Regions from separate parts of the Streptomyces sp. NPDC015532 genome, predicted to be linked through region 1. Evidence: riboswitches for the same ligand, from Rfam matches in the RefSeq annotation. Region 1 holds a riboswitch; each other region holds the start of a gene.
The links. A riboswitch is a leader RNA that binds a small molecule or an ion and turns the genes downstream of it on or off. The one in region 1 is predicted to bind cobalamin.
Positions count from the first base shown of each region.

Region 2: it holds a riboswitch for cobalamin, as region 1 does, so the genes downstream of both, ACF07B_RS31565 (CbtB-domain containing protein) here and ACF07B_RS24360 (CbtB-domain containing protein) in region 1, are expected to answer to the same signal.
Region 3: it holds a riboswitch for cobalamin, as region 1 does, so the genes downstream of both, ACF07B_RS06210 (cobalamin biosynthesis protein) here and ACF07B_RS24360 (CbtB-domain containing protein) in region 1, are expected to answer to the same signal.
Region 4: it holds a riboswitch for cobalamin, as region 1 does, so the genes downstream of both, ACF07B_RS21070 ((2Fe-2S) ferredoxin domain-containing protein) here and ACF07B_RS24360 (CbtB-domain containing protein) in region 1, are expected to answer to the same signal.

Region 1 is NZ_JBIBSY010000008.1:178,241-182,644, forward strand. Features, by position in the region: gene ACF07B_RS24345 (RrF2 family transcriptional regulator) at 1-3, opposite strand, end outside; gene ACF07B_RS24350 (cupin domain-containing protein) at 143-652, shown strand; gene ACF07B_RS24355 (enoyl-CoA hydratase/isomerase family protein) at 788-1,897, shown strand; cobalamin riboswitch at 1,958-2,103, shown strand; gene ACF07B_RS24360 (CbtB-domain containing protein) at 2,144-2,365, shown strand; gene ACF07B_RS24365 (CbtA family protein) at 2,386-3,144, shown strand; gene meaB (methylmalonyl Co-A mutase-associated GTPase MeaB) at 3,303-4,286, opposite strand; gene scpA (methylmalonyl-CoA mutase) at 4,283-4,404, opposite strand, start outside.
Region 2 is NZ_JBIBSY010000013.1:164,858-169,261, forward strand. Features, by position in the region: gene ACF07B_RS31545 (PadR family transcriptional regulator) at 1-531, opposite strand, end outside; gene ACF07B_RS31550 (nuclear transport factor 2 family protein) at 614-1,006, shown strand; gene ACF07B_RS31555 (ferredoxin) at 1,058-1,429, shown strand; gene ACF07B_RS31560 (histidine phosphatase family protein) at 1,448-2,035, opposite strand; cobalamin riboswitch at 2,240-2,401, shown strand; gene ACF07B_RS31565 (CbtB-domain containing protein) at 2,438-2,659, shown strand; gene ACF07B_RS31570 (acyl-CoA dehydrogenase family protein) at 2,884-4,074, shown strand; gene ACF07B_RS31575 (CoA transferase subunit B) at 4,195-4,404, opposite strand, start outside.
Region 3 is NZ_JBIBSY010000001.1:1,453,731-1,458,134, reverse strand. Features, by position in the region: gene ACF07B_RS06225 (class II aldolase/adducin family protein) at 1-618, opposite strand, end outside; gene ACF07B_RS06220 (anion permease) at 1,112-2,353, shown strand; gene ACF07B_RS06215 (hypothetical protein) at 2,374-2,592, shown strand; cobalamin riboswitch at 2,751-2,894, shown strand; gene ACF07B_RS06210 (cobalamin biosynthesis protein) at 3,000-3,971, shown strand; gene ACF07B_RS06205 (cobyric acid synthase) at 3,968-4,404, shown strand, end outside.
Region 4 is NZ_JBIBSY010000006.1:180,308-184,711, reverse strand. Features, by position in the region: gene ACF07B_RS21085 (hypothetical protein) at 1-118, opposite strand, end outside; gene ACF07B_RS21080 (helix-turn-helix domain-containing protein) at 564-1,298, opposite strand; partial or broken gene ACF07B_RS21075 (malate synthase A) at 1,336-1,692, opposite strand; cobalamin riboswitch at 1,724-1,901, shown strand; gene ACF07B_RS21070 ((2Fe-2S) ferredoxin domain-containing protein) at 2,080-2,442, shown strand; gene ACF07B_RS21065 (GMC family oxidoreductase) at 2,630-4,219, opposite strand.

The sequences.
Region 1 (4,404 bases):
CATGGGCCCATGATGCCCGACCAGGGGTGCGCCGGCGGGGTCTCCACCGGTTCCCCACGTACATTGCGGGAACATTGCCGCAGGTGAAGCGCAATGGATACCTCTTGACATCCTTTTCCGGGCCGCTCTAGCGTCCCCCTTCATGAGCGAGCCGTCGACAACCCCCGGCGAAGGTTTCCACCCCCATCTCCCGGACGCCGAAGGGCGGTCCGTAGGCCCCCTGCGCACCCGCCTGCACCACGTCCGCGCCGACGCCCTCGACGGCGACACGGCGCAGTCCGGTGGCATGCGCCGATTCGCCGCCGTCAGCGGCACCACCGTCGGTTCCGAGAAGCTGTGGATGGGCCAGACCCACGTCGCCCCCTCCACCGCCTCCTCGGACCACCACCACGGAGCCTCCGAGACCGCCATCTACGTGGTCAGCGGACACCCCGAGTTCGTGTTCCTCGACGACTCGGGGGAAACGCCCGAGGAACTGCGGCTGCGCACCTCACCCGGTGACTACATCTTCGTGCCGCCGTTCGTGCCGCACCGCGAGGAGAACCCGGACCCCGCCGAGGAGGCCGTCGTGGTCATCGCCCGCAGCACCCAGGAGGCGATCGTGGTCAACCTGCCGGGCCTGTACGTGCTGCGGGACGGGGAAGAGGGCTGACGGCCCGGGCCGTTCGATGACCCGGTGGGTACGGTAGCGAGGAGAACGTCGTGACCTGCGACGCGACCGGCCCGTGGAAGGAAGCACCGAGATCATGCGCGTCATCGTGGCCCGCCGCCTGACGGAGGCGTTCCGATGAGCGGCACCGAGGCACCGGGCGCCGCCGGGGAATCCGTCCTGCTGCGCACCGAGGGACGGGCCGCCCACATCACCCTCAACCGGCCCAGGGCCCTGAACGCCCTGAACCACGCGATGGTGCGCCGCATCGACCAGGCGCTCACCGCCTGGGAACACGATCCGGCCGTCGAGAGCGTGGTCATCACCGGTGCGGGCGAACGCGGGCTGTGCGCGGGCGGCGACATCCGCGTCGTCCACGACGACGCGCGCGACGGGGACGGCACCGCGTCCGCCGCCTTCTGGCGCGACGAGTACCACCTCAACGCCCGTATCGCCCGCTACCCCAAGCCGTACGTGGCGGTCATGGACGGCATCGTCATGGGCGGCGGCGTCGGTGTCTCCGCGCACGGCAGCGTCCGGATCGTCACCGAGCGCTCGCGCGTCGCCATGCCCGAGACCGGCATCGGTTTCGTCCCCGACGTCGGCGGCACCCGCCTGCTCGCCCTCGCCCCGGGCGAACTCGGCACCCATCTCGCCCTGACGGGCGCCTCCTTCGGCGCCGGCGACGCGCTGCTGTGCGGCCTCGCCGACCACCATCTGCCGTCCTCCTCACTCCGGCGGTTCGTGTCCGACCTCGCGGACCGGCCCGTACCGGAGGCCGTGGCCGCGCACGCCCGTCCCGCGCCACCGGCGGAACTCGCGGAGCGGCGCGAGTGGATCGACGCCTGCTACAGCGCCGGCACGGTCGAGGAGATCATCCGGCGGCTGCTGGCGGCGGACGAACCGGCCGCCAAGGAGACGGCGGAGATCCTCCTCGGCAACTCGCCCACCGCCCTGAAGGTCACCCTGGCCAGTCTGCGCCGGGCCCGGCGGCTCGGATCGCTGGAGCGCGTTCTGGACCAGGAGTACCGCGTCTCCTGCGCTGCCCTGTCCGCACCCGACCTCGTCGAGGGCGTCCGGGCCCAGATCATCGACAAGGACCGCGAGCCGCGCTGGTCCCCCGCCACGCTCGCCGAGGTCACCGACGCCGACGTCGAGCGCTTCTTCTCCCCCCTCGGCGAGCATGAACTCGGGCTGCCCGAAGGCGAGTCCGCCACCGGCGGGGACACCGCGGCGCGGCAGGACTGAGGACAGGCGCGTCACCTGGGACGAGAGGAAGATCACCCCGGTCGGCGTGGTCTTGGCCAGGTACGCGCCACGCGGTACGGTCGGTCCGATATCGATGACGTCAAGACGGAAGCCGGCGGAAATCCGGCACGGTCGCGCCACTGTGAACGAGACGTCCCAGCCACGCTGGGCGCCCGTGAGTCAGACCCGTAGGCGTCATCCTGTGCACCACCGAGATGGGACGCGAACTCCCGAGGAGGTTCTGCCATGGCGCAGACCGTCGCTCCGCCGACAGCCACCACCCCCGCCCTTCCCGCCAAGCTGCCGATCGGTGCGATCGTCCCCTGGGCGGCGTTCTTCGGCATCCTGATGCTGGTTCTGCTGTACTTCGTCGGCGCCGAACAGGGCGCCACCGCCGTCGTCTCCGGCGAGGACGTCCACGAGTGGGTGCACGACGCCCGCCACCTGCTCGGTTTCCCCTGCCACTGACGCGAGGGACGGCACACACCATGAACTCGGCAACAGTCAGAAGCCTCCTCGTACGCGGCATGCTCGCCGGCCTCGCGGCCGGTGTACTCGCCCTGGTCGTCGCCTACTTGCTCGGTGAACCGAGTGTCGACAGCGCCATCGGCTTCGAGGAGGCCCACGCCCACGAGCACGGGCACGAGGTCGAACTCGTCTCCCGCAGCCTCCAGTCCACCGCCGGTCTCGCCACCGGCGTCCTGATCTACGGCGTCGCCTTCGGCGGGATCGCCGCGCTCGCCTACTGCTTCGCACTCGGCCGCGTGGGCCGCTTCGGCGCCCGCGCGACCGCGCTCCTGCTGTCCGGGACCGCGCTCCTCGCCGTGTACGTCGTGCCTTTCCTGAAGTATCCGGCCAACCCGCCGTCGGTCGGCGACCCCGACACCATCGGCAAGCGGACCACCCTCTACTTCCTGATGATGGTCCTCAGCGTGCTCCTGGCCGTGGGGGCCACCCTCCTCGGCAAGCGCCTCGCGCCCGGCCTGGGCACCTGGTACGCCACCCTGGTCGCGGTGGCCGCCTTCATCGCGGCGGTCGGCCTGGCCTACGCCTTCCTGCCCGTCGTCAACGAGGTGCCGGGGGACTTCCCGGCCACCCTCCTGTGGCGGTTCAGGCTCTCCGCGCTGGCCATCCAGACCGTCCTGTGGGGCGGATTCGGCCTGGTCTTCGGAGAGTTGGCCGAACGGATGCTCAACCCCCGTCCCGCGAAGGCCCCTTCGGGCCGGTCGGTCCCGGCCGCGAACTGAACCCTGGATACGCGACAGGCCCCCCGGAAGTCTTCCGGGGGGCCCGTCGCCTTCTCTGCGGGACGCGGAGGGCCGCGGCGGGGAGCCGGGTCCGTCGCGGGTCACCGCGGTCCTGAGCGGTGGCCGGGCTCCGACCTGCCCCGCCACCGCCGTCCGACTCAGCGGCCTTCGCCGCCGAACACCTTCAGAATCCGTTCCGCCGCGAGTGTGGCCGTCAACCCGCCCTCGCGTACCTGCCGTTCGAGGCCGGGTGCGAGCGCGCGTACGGCCTGATCGGAGCGCAGGCGGCCGAGGAGCTCGTCCCGGACCATCGTCCAGGTCCAGTCCACCTGCTGGTCACGGCGCTTCTCGGCGAGAGCGCCGGTCGAGTCGAGCAGCGTGCGGTGCTGTTCCAGACGGTCCCACAGGGTGTCCAGACCGGCCGACTCACGGGCGCTGCAACTCAGCACCGGCGGCGTCCAGGCCGCGTCCTTGCCGTGCATCAGCCGCAGTGCGCCCGCCAGTTCACGCGCGGCGGACTGGGCGTCGCGCTCGTGCGGACCGTCCGCCTTGTTGACGGCGATCACGTCGGCCAGCTCCAGGACACCCTTCTTGATGCCCTGCAACTGGTCCCCGGTGCGGGCCAGCGTCAGCAGAAGGAAGGAGTCGACCATGTTCGCGACCGCGGTCTCCGACTGGCCGACGCCGACGGTCTCCACCAGCACCACGTCGTAGCCGGCCGCCTCCATCACCACGATCGACTCGCGGGTCGCCTTCGCCACCCCGCCGAGCGTGCCGGCGGTGGGGGAGGGGCGGATGAACGCGGCCGGGTCCACGGCGAGGCGCTCCATACGGGTCTTGTCGCCGAGGATCGAGCCGCCCGTACGGGTGGAGGACGGGTCGACAGCCAGCACCGCGACCCGGTGCCCCAGCGACGTCAGCATGGTGCCGAACGCGTCGATGAACGTCGACTTGCCCACGCCGGGCACCCCGCTGACGCCGATCCGCCGGGCCTTCCCGCTGTACGGGAGCAGCTCGGTCAGCAACTCCTGCGCCAGCGCCCGGTGCTGGGGCCGGGTGGACTCGACGAGCGTGATGGCGCGGGCGACCAGCGCCCGCTTCCCGTCGAGCACACCCTTGACATAGGTGTCGAGTTCGATCACAGGGCGTGCCCGAGGTCGGCAGAGAGCCGCTGGACGAGGTCGTACGCCGCGTCCGGGATCACCGTCCCGGGCGGGAAGACCGCCGCCGCGCCCATCTCCAGCAGCGTCGGCACGTCCT
Region 2 (4,404 bases), on a different contig from region 1:
CCGCAGGGCCCGCTCGGCCCATTCGATGATCGCCTGCTCGAAGGCGCGTCCCCCCAGGAGAGTGAGATACGGGCCGACGCGCTCCGCCCCCGCGAGGTACTCCTCCTCGGTGCGCCCGTCGAGCAGGCGGGCGCCGATCCGCTCGTAGTGCGCCAGCTTGGCGCGCGACCACTCCAGCCGCTCGGCGATCGCCACGCGGACGGCAGCGGCGTCCCCCATGTCGAGTGCGTACACCTTGACCATCAGCTCGTCGCGGATCGCGGTGGGTTTCGCGGGCCCGGAGGTGAAGGAGGCCAGCGCTTCGAGCCCCGCCTCGGTCAGCGAGAAGACCCGCTTGTTGGGCCGCCGTTCCTGCTGCACGAGCCGGGCCTCGATGAGCCCCTCGGACTCCATCCGGTCGAGCTCCCGGTACAGCTGCTGCGGGGTCGCCATCCAGAAGTTGGCCACCGAGGCGTCGAATCCCTTGGCCAGGTCGTAGCCCGACGCCTCGCCCTCCAGGAGCGAGGCCAGTACCGCGTTGCGCAATGCCATCCCGCAAGGCTAGACGGCCCCCGCCCACAGGACTAATCTTATCCGCACCTAATCAATTAATTGAGTATGAGAGGTGGTCGCAATGAACTCCTTCCGCAAGGCCGTGGAGGCAGGAGACCTCGGCGCGGTCGAGGAGCTGCTGGCCGACGATGTCGTGTTCACCAGCCCCGTCGCCTTCAAGCCCTACCCGGGCAAGCCGATCACCGCCGCCATCCTGCGCGGCGTCTGGCGTGTCTTCAGCGACTTCCGCTACGTCCGTGAGATTGCCGGGGCCGACGGCCGCGACCACGCGTTGGTCTTCACGGCCAAGGTCGGCGACAAGGAGATCAACGGCTGCGACTTCCTGCACTTCGACGAGGACGGACGCATCGACGAACTCATGGTGATGGTGCGCCCGTTGTCGGCGGCTCAGGCGCTCTCCGAGGCCATGGGGGCGCAGTTCGAGCAGATCTCCCGGGAGGCGGCCGGCGCGTGAGGGCCCGGACTCGCACTGTTTGAACCGACTCCCTCCGGCAACCCGGCTGGTGTGACGACGACTTCACAGCAGGAGCTCTTCCGGTTCCTTGAGGACCGTTTCGAGTGTGCCCGGGCCTGTTCCGAATGCGCCAGGAGTTCCGCGCTGCGCGCGAGCCTCATGAATCCCGACGGGCCGAAGAAGCAGGAGGCCGCGCGGCGTTCGGGCATCCTGTGCGCGGAGGTGTGCGAGGCGACCTGCCATGTGCTGTCCCGTCACCCGGGGCAGAGCGAGCGGGATGTCCGCGCTCAGCTGGAGTGGTGCAGGGACGTCTGCCTGGAGTGCGCCGAGGCCTTCGACGCGTGCCCCGGGTCGGAGGCCGCCGCGCGGAAATGTCGTGAATGCGCCCGGTCGTGCACGGACTTCATCGCCATGCTGCGCTGAGCCCGTACGCCGTCCGGGTCAGGCCTGTCCGGCGAGCGGGCGTCCGGCGCGGACGTTCCAGCGTCCCGCGCGCCCGCTCAACTCCGTGACGGTGAGCGGCGGCACGTCCACGCGCCAGAACGCCGCCTCTGGTGCCCCCAACGCCCTTACCACCAGGGCTCGTACGACCTCGGGCTCCACCACGGCGACGGTTCGGCCGTCGAGACCCGCCGCCCTGTCGAGGCGTTCCGCCACCCGGTCGCAGAACGCCCGCACCGACTCGCCGTCGTGCGGCGCCGACGCGGGATCGGCGAGCCAGCGCGCCACCGCCTCCGGCTCCTTCGCGCTCACCTCGGCCAGTGTCGCCCCGCGCCAGCGGCCCACATCGAGAGGGGCCAACTCCGCCGTCTCGACGCCGCCTTCGAGCCCGAGTGCCTCCGCGGTCTGGCGGCATCGCGTGGTGGGGGAGACCCACAGCCGGGCGCCCGCCGGAACGGCACCCGCGTCGGCCGCCGACCGGGCGGCCCGCAGGCTCGACGCGTCCACCGGACTACCGCCGTCGTCGAAGCGGGCCTCGCGCAGCGCCTCGCCGATCGCCGCGGAGATCAAGAACACTCGGCTGGTCATGCCATCACTCTCGTGTGTCGTGGACCCGGCTCGTGCCGGGCTCGTGCTGTAGGGGCCGGGCTCGTGTGGACGGGCCTGGGGCGTGCGTCGTGGACCGTGACCCGGAGCCGAACACCCCGGCCCGGCAGGGCGGTTGTCGCCGCCAGGCCATGCTCCATGAGCGGTGGGGCGCGCAGAGCGCCGGGGCGTGCGCCCTTGGCCGGGATACGGCTTCGCGGTACGGTCACGTGGATATTGACGACGGTTCGGCGGAAGCCCGGTGGAAATCCGGCACGGTCGCGCCACTGTAAGCCCGGCACCTGTCACTCCCGCCAGGGGTGACGGACACGGGCAAGTCAGACCCGTGGCTGTCGTCCTGTGCACCACCGAGACGGGACGCGAGTTCCCCAGGAGGTTCTGCCCATGGCGCAGTCCGTCGTTCAGCCGACCGTCACCCCCACCGCCGTACCCGCCAAGCTGCCGATCGGTGCGATCGCCCCCTGGGCGGCGTTCTTCGGCATCCTGATGCTGGTCCTGCTCTACTTCGTCGGCGCCGAACAGGGCGCCACCTCCCTCGTCTCCGGCGAGAACGTCCACGAATGGGTCCACGACGCCCGTCACCTGCTCGGTTTCCCCTGCCACTGACGGCGGCAGGGAACGTACGAGCCACGATATTCCCGCGACGGCCTGGGAAACCCGGCCCGCACGAGGGGGCGGTGCCCGCACGACCGGGCACCGCCCCCTCGCATGAGAGGGCGCGCCCGGCCACACACCACCGCCCCGGCGTCCGCGTCATCGCCATTCCCAATTTCTGAAACACGTTCTACGGTGTGCGCCGTCAGGTCGGGCCCGGGGAGGCAGGAGGCGCCGTGCATCTCGAATACACGCCGGAGCAGCAACGGTTGCGGACCGAACTTCGTCTCTACTTCGCCGAGTTGGTGCCGGACAACGCGTACGCGCGCTACGCGGATCCGGGGGCGCAGAAGCGCTTCTACCGCGAGACGATCCGACGGCTCGGCGCGGACGGCTGGCTCGGGGTCGGCTGGCCCAAGGAGTACGGCGGGCGGGGCCTGAGCCCGATGGAGCAGTTCATCTTCTTCGACGAGGCGGCCCAGGCCGGGGTGCCGCTGCCGCTGATGGCGCTCAACACCGTGGGGCCGACGATCATGCGGTTCGGCACGGAGGAACAGAAGTCGTACTTCCTGCCGAAGGTCCTCTCCGGCGAGATCGACTTCGCGATCGGCTACAGCGAGCCCGGCGCCGGGACGGACCTCGCCGCGCTGCGGACCAGGGCCGTGCGGGAGGGCGACGAGGAGACCGGCCACTACACCGTCGACGGCCAGAAGATCTGGACGACCAACGGCGACACGGCCGACTGGGTGTGGCTCGCGGTCCGCACCGATCCGGACGCCCCGCCGCACAAGGGCATCACCATGCTCCTCGTGCCGACTTCCGACCCCGGCTACTCGTGCACCGTCATCAACACGCTCGCCTCGCACGACACCACCGCCAGCTACTACGAGAACATCCGGGTCCCCGCCACGCGCCGGGTCGGCGAGGAGAACAAGGGCTGGCGGCTGATCACCAACCAGCTCAACCACGAACGCGTCACCCTCGCCGCGCACGGCACCATGGCCATCCGCGCCCTGCACGACGTCCAGCGCTGGGCCATGGGGACCAAGCTCGCCGACGGCCGCCGCGTCGTCGACCTCCCCTGGGTGCGCCGCCTCCTGGCCCGTACGCACACCAGGCTGGACGCCATGAAGCTCCTCAACTGGCGCATGGTGAACGCCGTCCAGGAGGGCACCCTCACCCCGCAGGACGCCTCCGCGGTCAAGGTGTACGGCTCCGAGGCGCGCCGGGACGCGTACGCCTGGCTGATGGAGATCGTCGCCGTCCCCGGTGTCCTCAAGGAGGGCTCCGCCGGCACCGTCCTGCACGGCGAACTCGAACGCGGCTACCGATCGGCGGTGATCTTCACCTTCGGTGGCGGCAACAACGAGATCCAGCGGGAGATCATCTCCTGGATCGGACTGGGGATGCCCCGGGTTCGGCGCTAGCGCGTTGTGACCAGGCACGATGTGTCCGGCCACTCGCCTGTCTACGTACTGCCAGGAGCCAGGAGCCAGGAGCCAGGAGCCAGGAGCGTGGAGCCAGGAGAAAGAGACGAGCAGTTTGCGTCAGCAGACAGTTGTGGTGCTGTCCACACGAAGCGGAGCATCCGTGCGGGCAGTGATGTCCTCGATCGTGACGCCGGGGGCGGTCTCGACGAGGGCGAGGCCGTCCGGGGTGATGTCGAGGACGCCGAGGTCGGTGATCACGCGGTGCACGCACTGTTCTCCCGTGAGCGGGAGGGTGCATTCCTTGAGGATCTTGGGGCTGCCGTCCCT
Region 3 (4,404 bases), on a different contig from region 1:
CATCCATTCCAGCTGGGCCGTGCGGTCGTACGCCTGGTCCAGCGAGGCTCCGTACGCGATGGTGCCGTGGTTCCGGAGGAGGCAGGCGGTGCGGCCGGCCAGGGCCCGGAGGGTGTTCTCCGCCAGTTCCGGTGTGCCGTAGGCCGCGTAGGGGGCGACGCGGACCGGACCGCCGAGGGCCGCCGCCATGTAGTGGATCAGCGGGAGTTCGGGGACGAGGACCGAGACGGCCGTCGCGTGCGCCGCGTGGGTGTGGACGAGGGCCCGGGCCTCGGTCGCGCGGTAGACCGCGAGATGCATCGGCAGTTCGCTGGTCGGGCGCAGCGAACCGAGCACCTGCCGGCCGTCGAGGCCGACACCGACGATGTCGTCGTCGGTCAGCCGGTCGTAGGGCACGCCCGTGGGCGTGACCAGGACGGTGTCTCCGACGCGGACGGAGACGTTGCCCGAGGTGCCGACGACCAGTCCGTCGGCGACCGTGCGCCGGGCCGTGGAGACCAGTTCGCCCCAGGCCCGCCGCAGGGTGCCCCGAGCGCCCGGCCCGTCGCGTTCGTGGGGCTCGTCCGTCGTCCGTGCGTGCTCGTGCCCGTCCCGTGCGTCCCGGTGCGGCTCAGTCATGACGCGATCCTGCCAGGCACCGCTTTCCGCGCACCTCGCGCGAGCGGGCTTCGGGGCGGGTGCCGACCGTCAACGGCCCTCGGTTGTATGTGATTTACATCACATCACATCGACGGAACGCCGACGGCGCCCCGATCGGACATTTACCGCGGATCACACCCCGTGGTCGGGCTGCTACGACCCGCTGACGCCCGGCCGCCATCCGCGGGGCGGCCCCTTCGGGCCTCCGGACGCCGTGACCACGGCCACAGCCTGCGGGTGACCGGGATCTCACGACTCAAACCCGCCTCGACCGGGACGGTCCACCCGGAGCTCCGACCCCAAGCGGAGTACGGAATTCCGCATCCGTTCGAACTCGGCGAACCACCCGCCGACACAAGCGGAATGACGATCCGCTGTTCGGGACACCATCAGGTCCGACCCAGTTCACCTTCCGTTCACCCAGGTTGCCTACGGTCCCCCTGCCACTGACGTCCAACAGAAGCCTGGGTAAATGGAACACATCACGCTCCTCCTCGGAATCGTGATCGTCACCGCTCTCGTGTTCGATTTCACGAACGGTTTCCACGACACCGCCAACGCGATGGCCACCACCATCTCGACCGGCGCACTCAAGCCCAAGGTCGCGGTGGCCATGTCCGCCGCCCTGAACCTTGTCGGCGCCTTCCTCTCGGTGGAGGTCGCCAACACGATCTCCAAAGGCCTCGTCGATGAATCCGGCATCCAGCCAGAAGTGATCTTCGCCGCCCTCGTCGGCGCGATCCTCTGGAACCTGGTGACGTGGCTCGTCGGACTCCCGTCCAGTTCCTCGCACGCCCTCATGGGCGGCCTGGTCGGCGCCACCATCGCCTCCGCCGGTACCGGCGCCGTGCACGGTGACGTCCTGGTCGGCAAGGTGCTTCTGCCCGCCGTCGCCGCCCCGATCGTCGCCGGTCTGGCCGCGATGCTCGCCACCCGGCTGTCGTACAAGCTCAGCGGCGGCAAGGACACCAAGGCGAGCAAGAAGGGTTACCGCGCCGGCCAGATAGCCTCCGCGGGCCTGGTCTCGCTGGCCCACGGCACCAACGACGCGCAGAAGACGATGGGCATCATCACCCTGGCCCTGGTCGCCGGTGGCGCCGTCGCTCCCGACTCCGACCCGCCGGTCTGGGTCATCCTCTCCGCCGGTCTGGCCATCGCGCTCGGCACCTACCTGGGTGGCTGGCGCATCATCCGCACGATGGGCAAGGGCCTGACCGACCTCCAGCCGCAGCAGGGCTTCGCCGCCCAGACCAGCGCGGCGACGGTCATCCTGGCCTCCTCGCACATCGGTTTCTCCCTCTCCACCACGCACTCGGTCTCCGGGTCCGTGATGGGCGCCGGTCTCGGCCGCAAGGGCGGTGTGGTCCGCTGGTCCACCGCCAAGCGCATGGTCGTCGCCTGGGTCCTCACGCTGCCCGCCGCCGCCCTGGTCGGCGCGCTCGCCGAATGGGTGACCGGTTTCGGCGCCTGGGGCACCACGCTGGTCGCCGTCTTCCTGGTCGGTTCGAGCTTCGCGATCTGGCGCCGCTCGCGCCGCGAGGTGATCGACCACAACAACGTGAACGACACCGAGGAGCCCGCCGGTGTGGTGACCCAGGCCATCGCCGCCGTCACCCCGCCCCCGGCCGGCACCGTGGCCGATGGCCTCACGGCCACCATCCCGGCTCCGGTCGAGCCCGCGGTGAACCCGCCGGCGCCGTCCCGAGTGGCCTGAGAACCGAAGGAAGAAACAGCATGAGCATCGACTGGTCCGCCCTCGGGTCCGTCTTCGGGGTCAGCCTCGGAGTGACCGTGGCCCTCGTCGCCCTCTTCACCCTCGGTGTCGCCGGCCTCTCCAAGAAGGAGTCCGCCCAGGGCGGTTCCGCGGTCGCGGCGGCCACCGGCGCGTACGTCTGCTTCGCGGCCTGCGCCGCGGCGGTGGCCTACGGCATCTCCCTGATCATCACCAAGTAGCCCGGCAGGCGCCGCCCGGAACCGGGCTGCGCCGAGCGGTACCGCGCGTGGGGTGCGGGACGGATCACCGTCCCGCACCCCACGCGTATGCCGTCCCGCCCCCGCGCGTATGTGGGCCTGCGCACACTGTCCCTCCGCAGGTCAACAGCCAGTTGACGGCCGTTCTCACCCCGTGGTGGACTGCCGGAGCCAAGTACGGCGGCATGAGAGGAAGCCGGTGCGAATCCGGCGCGGTCCCGCCACTGTCATCGGGGAAGAAACTCCCCGGGAGCCAGGAACTCTCACCGCCGGTCTCGTCGAACCAGGGCGTGGACACCCTGAGTGAGGACATATCGCCATGCGCGGCTGCCCGTTGCCCGTTCCGCTGAGTACAAGGGTTCCGCTCCACCCCACGGCCGGCTGACCCCGTGCGTGCCGATCGCGTCTTCGCGTACGGCGCCGCCGCCGGCCTTCTCGGCGACCTGCTGCTCGGCGATCCCCGCCGAGGGCATCCGGTCGCCGCGTTCGGGCGGGCCGCCGCGGCCGTGGAGCGGACACTGTGGCGGGACCACCGCGGGTGGGGCGCCCTGCACACCGCCGTCTGTGTCGGCGGGGCCACCGGACTCGCCGCGCTCGCGAGCCGTGGCGTACGCGGCTCACGTACCGCCTCCGTCGCCCTGACCGCCGCCGCCACCTGGGCCGTCGTCGGAGGAACCTCCCTCGGCCGCGAGGCGCGGGCGGTCGGCGGTGCCCTCGCGGCCGGTGACCTCGACGTGGCCAGGGAGCGGCTGCCGCATCTGTGCGGACGCGATCCGCAGGCGCTGGACGCCGACGGCGTCGCGCGCGCCGTCGTCGAGTCCGTCGCCGAGAACACCTCCGACGCCGTCGTGGGCGCTCTGGTCTGGGGTGCCGTCGCCGGTGTGCCGGGACTCGTCGCCTTCCGCGCCGTGAACACGCTCGACGCGATGGTCGGGCACAAATCCCCCCGCCACCGGCGCTACGGCTGGGCCTCCGCCCGGCTCGACGACCTCGCCGGCTGGCCCGGGGCCCGGCTGACCGCCGTCCTCGCGGCCGTGGCCGGATCCGACCCGCGCGGTGCCGTACGCGCCTGGCGGGCGGACGCCCGCAAGCATCCGAGCCCCAACGCCGGGCCCGTGGAGGCCTCGTTCGCGGGCGCGCTCGGCGTGCGGCTCGGCGGCACCCTCGCGTACGGCGGTCGGGTCGAGCACCGGCCCGTGCTCAACGGCGCGGGGCGCGCCGTGCACGTCCACGACATCGAACGGGCCGTACGGCTCTCCCGGCGCGTCGGCTGGCTCGCGCTCGGCGTGAGCGCCGCCGGACGGGTTCTGCTCACCGGAACCGGACGGGTTTCGTCCATCAGGAAGGGGCGCACCGCATGAGCGGCGGGCTGCTGATCGCCGGGACCACCTCGGACGCCGGCAAAAGTGTCGTGACCGCCGGGATCTGCCGGTGGCTGGCGCGCCAGGGGGTCAAGGTCGCGCCCTTCAAGGCGCAGAACATGTCCCTGAACTCGTTCGTGACGCGCGAGGGCGCCGAGATCGGGCGGGCGCAGGCCATGCAGGCGCAGGCCGCCCGCGTGGAGCCGACCGCGCTGATGAATCCCGTGCTCCTCAAGCCGGGCGGCGACCGCACCAGTCAGGTCGTCCTGATGGGCAGGCCGGTGGGCGAGATGAGCGCGCGCGGGTTCTTCGGAACGGCCGGGCCCGCGGAGCGGCCGCCGTCGGCCGAAGCGTCCGCCGGGTCCGCCGCGTCCCCCGGGGACAGGCTGCGCGGGGGGCGTCAGGAAGCACTCCTGGCGACCGTCCTCGACTG
Region 4 (4,404 bases), on a different contig from region 1:
GAAGGGCGGTGACGCCGCCGGAGCGGTCGAGGAAGACGGGTCCGTCGAGGCGCGGGTCGGCGAGCAGTCGGCCCTTCCGGCCGTCGAGTCGGCAGCGGAAGTGAACGGCCCGGCCCACTGCCAGGCCGTGCCGCCTCCTTGCCGCCGCCCATCGAACCATCCCGGCCATGACCAAGGGGCCTACCGCGAGGGCGACAAAACTGACGATCATCGATTCCGTCGTTTCTTCCGCTGATGAGAGACCGAAGCGTACGAGCGCTGCCGCAGGCTCTGACCCCGGGGGTGCCGTCATGACGCCACGTCCGAGTTCACCGGATGACGCGGACACCGTCCTTCGCGCGAAGACCGCGGCATCTTGATGACCGCGAGGGCGGCCAACAGGTTGTACCCGGGAACAGCGACCGGCAACGGAGGTCTGGTCACTGAGGGCTCCAGCGGGAGAGTTACCTGGCCGGGTCACTCGGGGGCGGGGACACCGAGGGCCCTGTGCCGCTGTTTCCACCCGACCCGGGGGCCGGGGGAGGGAGACGGGTGCTTCCTCCCCTGGCAAGACGTCGCGGTGGTCAGGACGCGGAGAGCTCCGTACGGACCGTGCGGGCGGCGGCGACCAGGTTCTCCAGGGACGCCCGGGTCTCGGGCCAGCCACGGGTCTTCAGACCGCAGTCGGGGTTGACCCACAACCGCTCGGCGGGAATGGTCTTCAGCCCGGTACGCAGCAGTGCGGCGACCTCGTCGCTGTCCGGTACGCGCGGGGAGTGGATGTCGTACACGCCGGGTCCCGCCTCGCGGGGGTAGCCGTGCGCCGCGAGTTCACGAGCCACCTGCATGCGCGAGCGGGCGGCTTCGAGACTGATGACGTCGGCGTCGAGGTCGTCGATGGCCTGGACGATGTCCCCGAACTCGGCGTAGCACATGTGGGTGTGGATCTGGGTGTCCGGTCGTACGCCGCCGGTGGTCAGCCGGAACGCCTCGGTCGCCCAGGCCAGGCTGAGCAGGCGGGGACGGCCTCCCGCCCACCGAGGGTCCAGGCAGGCCAGGCCGATCTCGTTGAACCTGTGGATCACATCCCGGACGGTGTCCTCGTCGGCCTGCACCAGCTTCGCGATCACCGGCACCCGGTTCCCGCCGGCCGAGGCCAGCAGCATCATCGCCCGCCGGAACCGCACCGTACTGGTGCTGCCACGGAGCACGATCTGCTGCAGCTTCTGCCCTTCCTGGTCGGACAACCTGCGCACACGAACGATCAGCCACCACACCCCCAGCGATCGGACGGACGTCACCGCACATCCAACCGCCATGACCACCAACGCGGCGAACCTATGTGGTCAGAGCACTAGGGATGCCCAGCAGCTTCTGCGCGGTGATGAATACGTCTTTCCACAGCCGTGCCTCGTACCGGTTCTCCAGTTTCGGCAGATAGAAGTACGGTCCGTGCCCAGCGTCGATCTGCCGCTGCGCGCAGTGGAAGAAGTAGAGCCCGAAGTCGACGAGGGCGGCGGGAACCGGTCCGCGGTCGAACTCCAGGTGTGCCTCGGTGAGATGCCAGCCGCGCTGCCGGACCACGATCGTGGCGAGCCGTTCACGGTCGGCCGGCCGGTACTCCTTGCCGTCCTCGGCGGTGAAGTCGAGGAGGCGCTCGATCGCGTCGAGCAGGACGATCTGACCGCCGATGACGTTGTCCCTACCCGGTGACCGATCGCACCAACTGACGGTACGACGGGCTTGATAGCCTCATCAGGCCAGTCGAGCCACATCCGAGGCCAGGGAATCCGGTGCGAATCCGGAACTGACGCGCAGCGGTGAGGGGGACGGGCGGGGCACACCAGCCACTGGGAGACCGGGAAGGCGCCTCGTCCGGACGAACCCGAGTCCGAAGACCTGCTGGCACCTTCGCGCCCCGGCGCGGAGGACATCCGCAGTCCAGGCTCCGCGTACGAGCCCCGACCCCGAGGTCCGCCTGTGCTCCCCACCCCCGCCCGTCCCCTCACACCCGCCCAGCCGGTCACCGGCAGCGGCGGCCCGAACAGCGACACCGAGGACACGACGAAGTCCGCCGCCGCGGGCCACCCGGATTCCCGACTGCCAACACGAGGGCCCGCCGAACCGGCACCGTGCCGCATCGTCGTCTGCCGGGACTGCTGCTGCGGAAGCCCGAAAGTCACCGGAGTGGATCACGCCCGGCAGACGGCACGCCTGGCCGAGAGCGCACCGGTACGCATCGCGGCCTGCCTCGACGTGTGCGAACACGCCAACGTGATCGTCGTCCAGCCCTCCGCCGCCGCACGCGCCGCGGGCGCCCGCCCGGTCTGGCTCGGCCTCGTCAACGACCCCGACGCCACCGAGGACATCGCCGCCTGGGTGGAAGCCGGCGGCCCGGGCGTCGCCCCCTGCCCCGAGATCCTCGACCTCTACGTCTTCACCCCGCCGCGGAGGACGCGATGAGGTGGGGCCCCGGCGGCAGAGGGCCGGGGGAGTTCGTGAGGGAGGCGGCCCAGCAGGCTCGCCCCGTGGCCGCGGACATCCGCCCGGGACGAGCTTGCCGAGATAGTGAGCGGGCTCCCGACCGCCTCCTCGCGGAACTCGACCTCCGTGAGTACAGGCCGCGGTGCTCAGGACCGGTGTGCCGGGCTCAGTCCGCCGTGAGCAGATCCGCCGCCCGTTCCCCGATCACGATGGACGGGGCGTTGGTGTGACCCCGGATGATCGTCGGCATGACCGAGGCGTCCGCCACCCGCAGGCCCCGCACTCCCCGTACCCGCAGCCACGGGTCCACGACAGAGGCGTCGTCGCGGCCCATCCGGGCCGTTCCGACGGGGTGGTAGAGCGTGTGGGAGTGTTCGGTCAGGGCGAGCGCGTCGCGCCGGTCCCGGGGCAGGTCCTCGGCCCCTGGCGGCATGAGGAAGCGGCCCGTGGACAGCCCCCGGTCGGAGAGCCGGCCGATGATCTCCTCGCAGACGCCGAGCCCGGCCAGCAGCGCCGCCCGGTCGGCGCCGTCCGGGTCCGTCAGATAGCGCGGGTCGATGACCGGCTTGGCGAAGGGGTTCGCCGAGGCCAGGGTGACCGAACCCGTGCTCTCGGGGCGCAGCAGGATCGCGCCCACGGTCAGCCCGTGCTCCGGCGCCTTGACGAGACCCTCACCGAGGAACGGCACCGGGGCGAAGATGATTTCGAGGTCGGGCAGTTCGAGGTCGGGCCGGCTGCGGACGAATCCGTACGCCTCGCCGATGTTCGACGTGAGCATCCCCCGGCGGCGGGTCAGGTACTTCACCAGCTCGGAAGGCCGTTCGGCGGCGAACAGGGTCCGGTCGGCGGCGTCCGCGACGAGGCCGCTGATGAGATGGTCGGTGAGGTTGGCGCCGACCTGCGGGGCGTCGACCAGCACCTCGATGCCCCGCTCGCGCAGATGCCCGGCGTCGCCGATGCCGGACAGCATGAGCAGCTGGGGCGTGTTGACGGCGCCCGCGCTCAGGACGACCTCGCGGCGGGCCAGCACCGTGCGGGTGACGCCCCCGGCGACGTACTCGACGCCGATGGCGCGCCGGTCCTCGAAGAGCACGCGAGTGGCCTGCGCGTCCGTGACGACCCGCAGGTTCGCGCGGCGTCGGGCCGGCTTGAGATAGCCGTCCGCGGTGCTCCACCGCGCGCCGCGCCGCTGGCTCACCATGGTCTGCGAGAACCCGTCGGGCGTCGCGGTGTTGGCGGGCTCGACGGTGTGGCCGAGCGCGCGGACGGCGTCGAGGAAGGCCGCCGTGTGCGGGTTCGGGTCGCGCTGCGGCTCGACGCTCATGGGGCCGGTGCGGCCGTGGTCCGGGTCGGTGGCCCCGAGGACCTGCTCCGTGCGTCGGAAGTACGGCAGCAGGCCCTTCCACGACCAGTCGGTGCCGCAGAGATCCCCCCACTCGTCGTAGTCGGCGGCGAACCCGCGCACCCACATCATCGCGTTCATCGAGGAGGAGCCGCCGAGCATCCGGCCCCTGGGCCAGTAGACGGGGCGCCCGGAGAGCTCGGGCTGCGGGGCGGTCGCGTAGTCCCAGTCGAGCTCGGTCCTGAACAACTGGGAGAAGGCCGCGGGTATGTGCACGGCCGCCTTCTTGTCCCGGCCGCCGGCTTCCAGGAGGACGACCGATGCCGGGCCGCTCCCGGTCAGCCGGCCGGCGAGCGCGGCGCCGGCCGACCCCGCTCCGACGACGACGTAGTCGGCGCTTTCCGGGGCGTTCATCGGCTCACCCCGGTCGCGCTCCGGACCGTACGGCCGGGCCCGCCCGCCACCGACCGGGCGGCGGGGCCGGGGGAGGCGATGCCGGGAGCGGCGACCCACCTCGCCCTCCTTCGGGGCCCGGGCGGTGGTGCGGGCTGTGGTGCGGTGTACGTCATGACGTCCTCCTCTTCAAGGTCCGCTCCAGA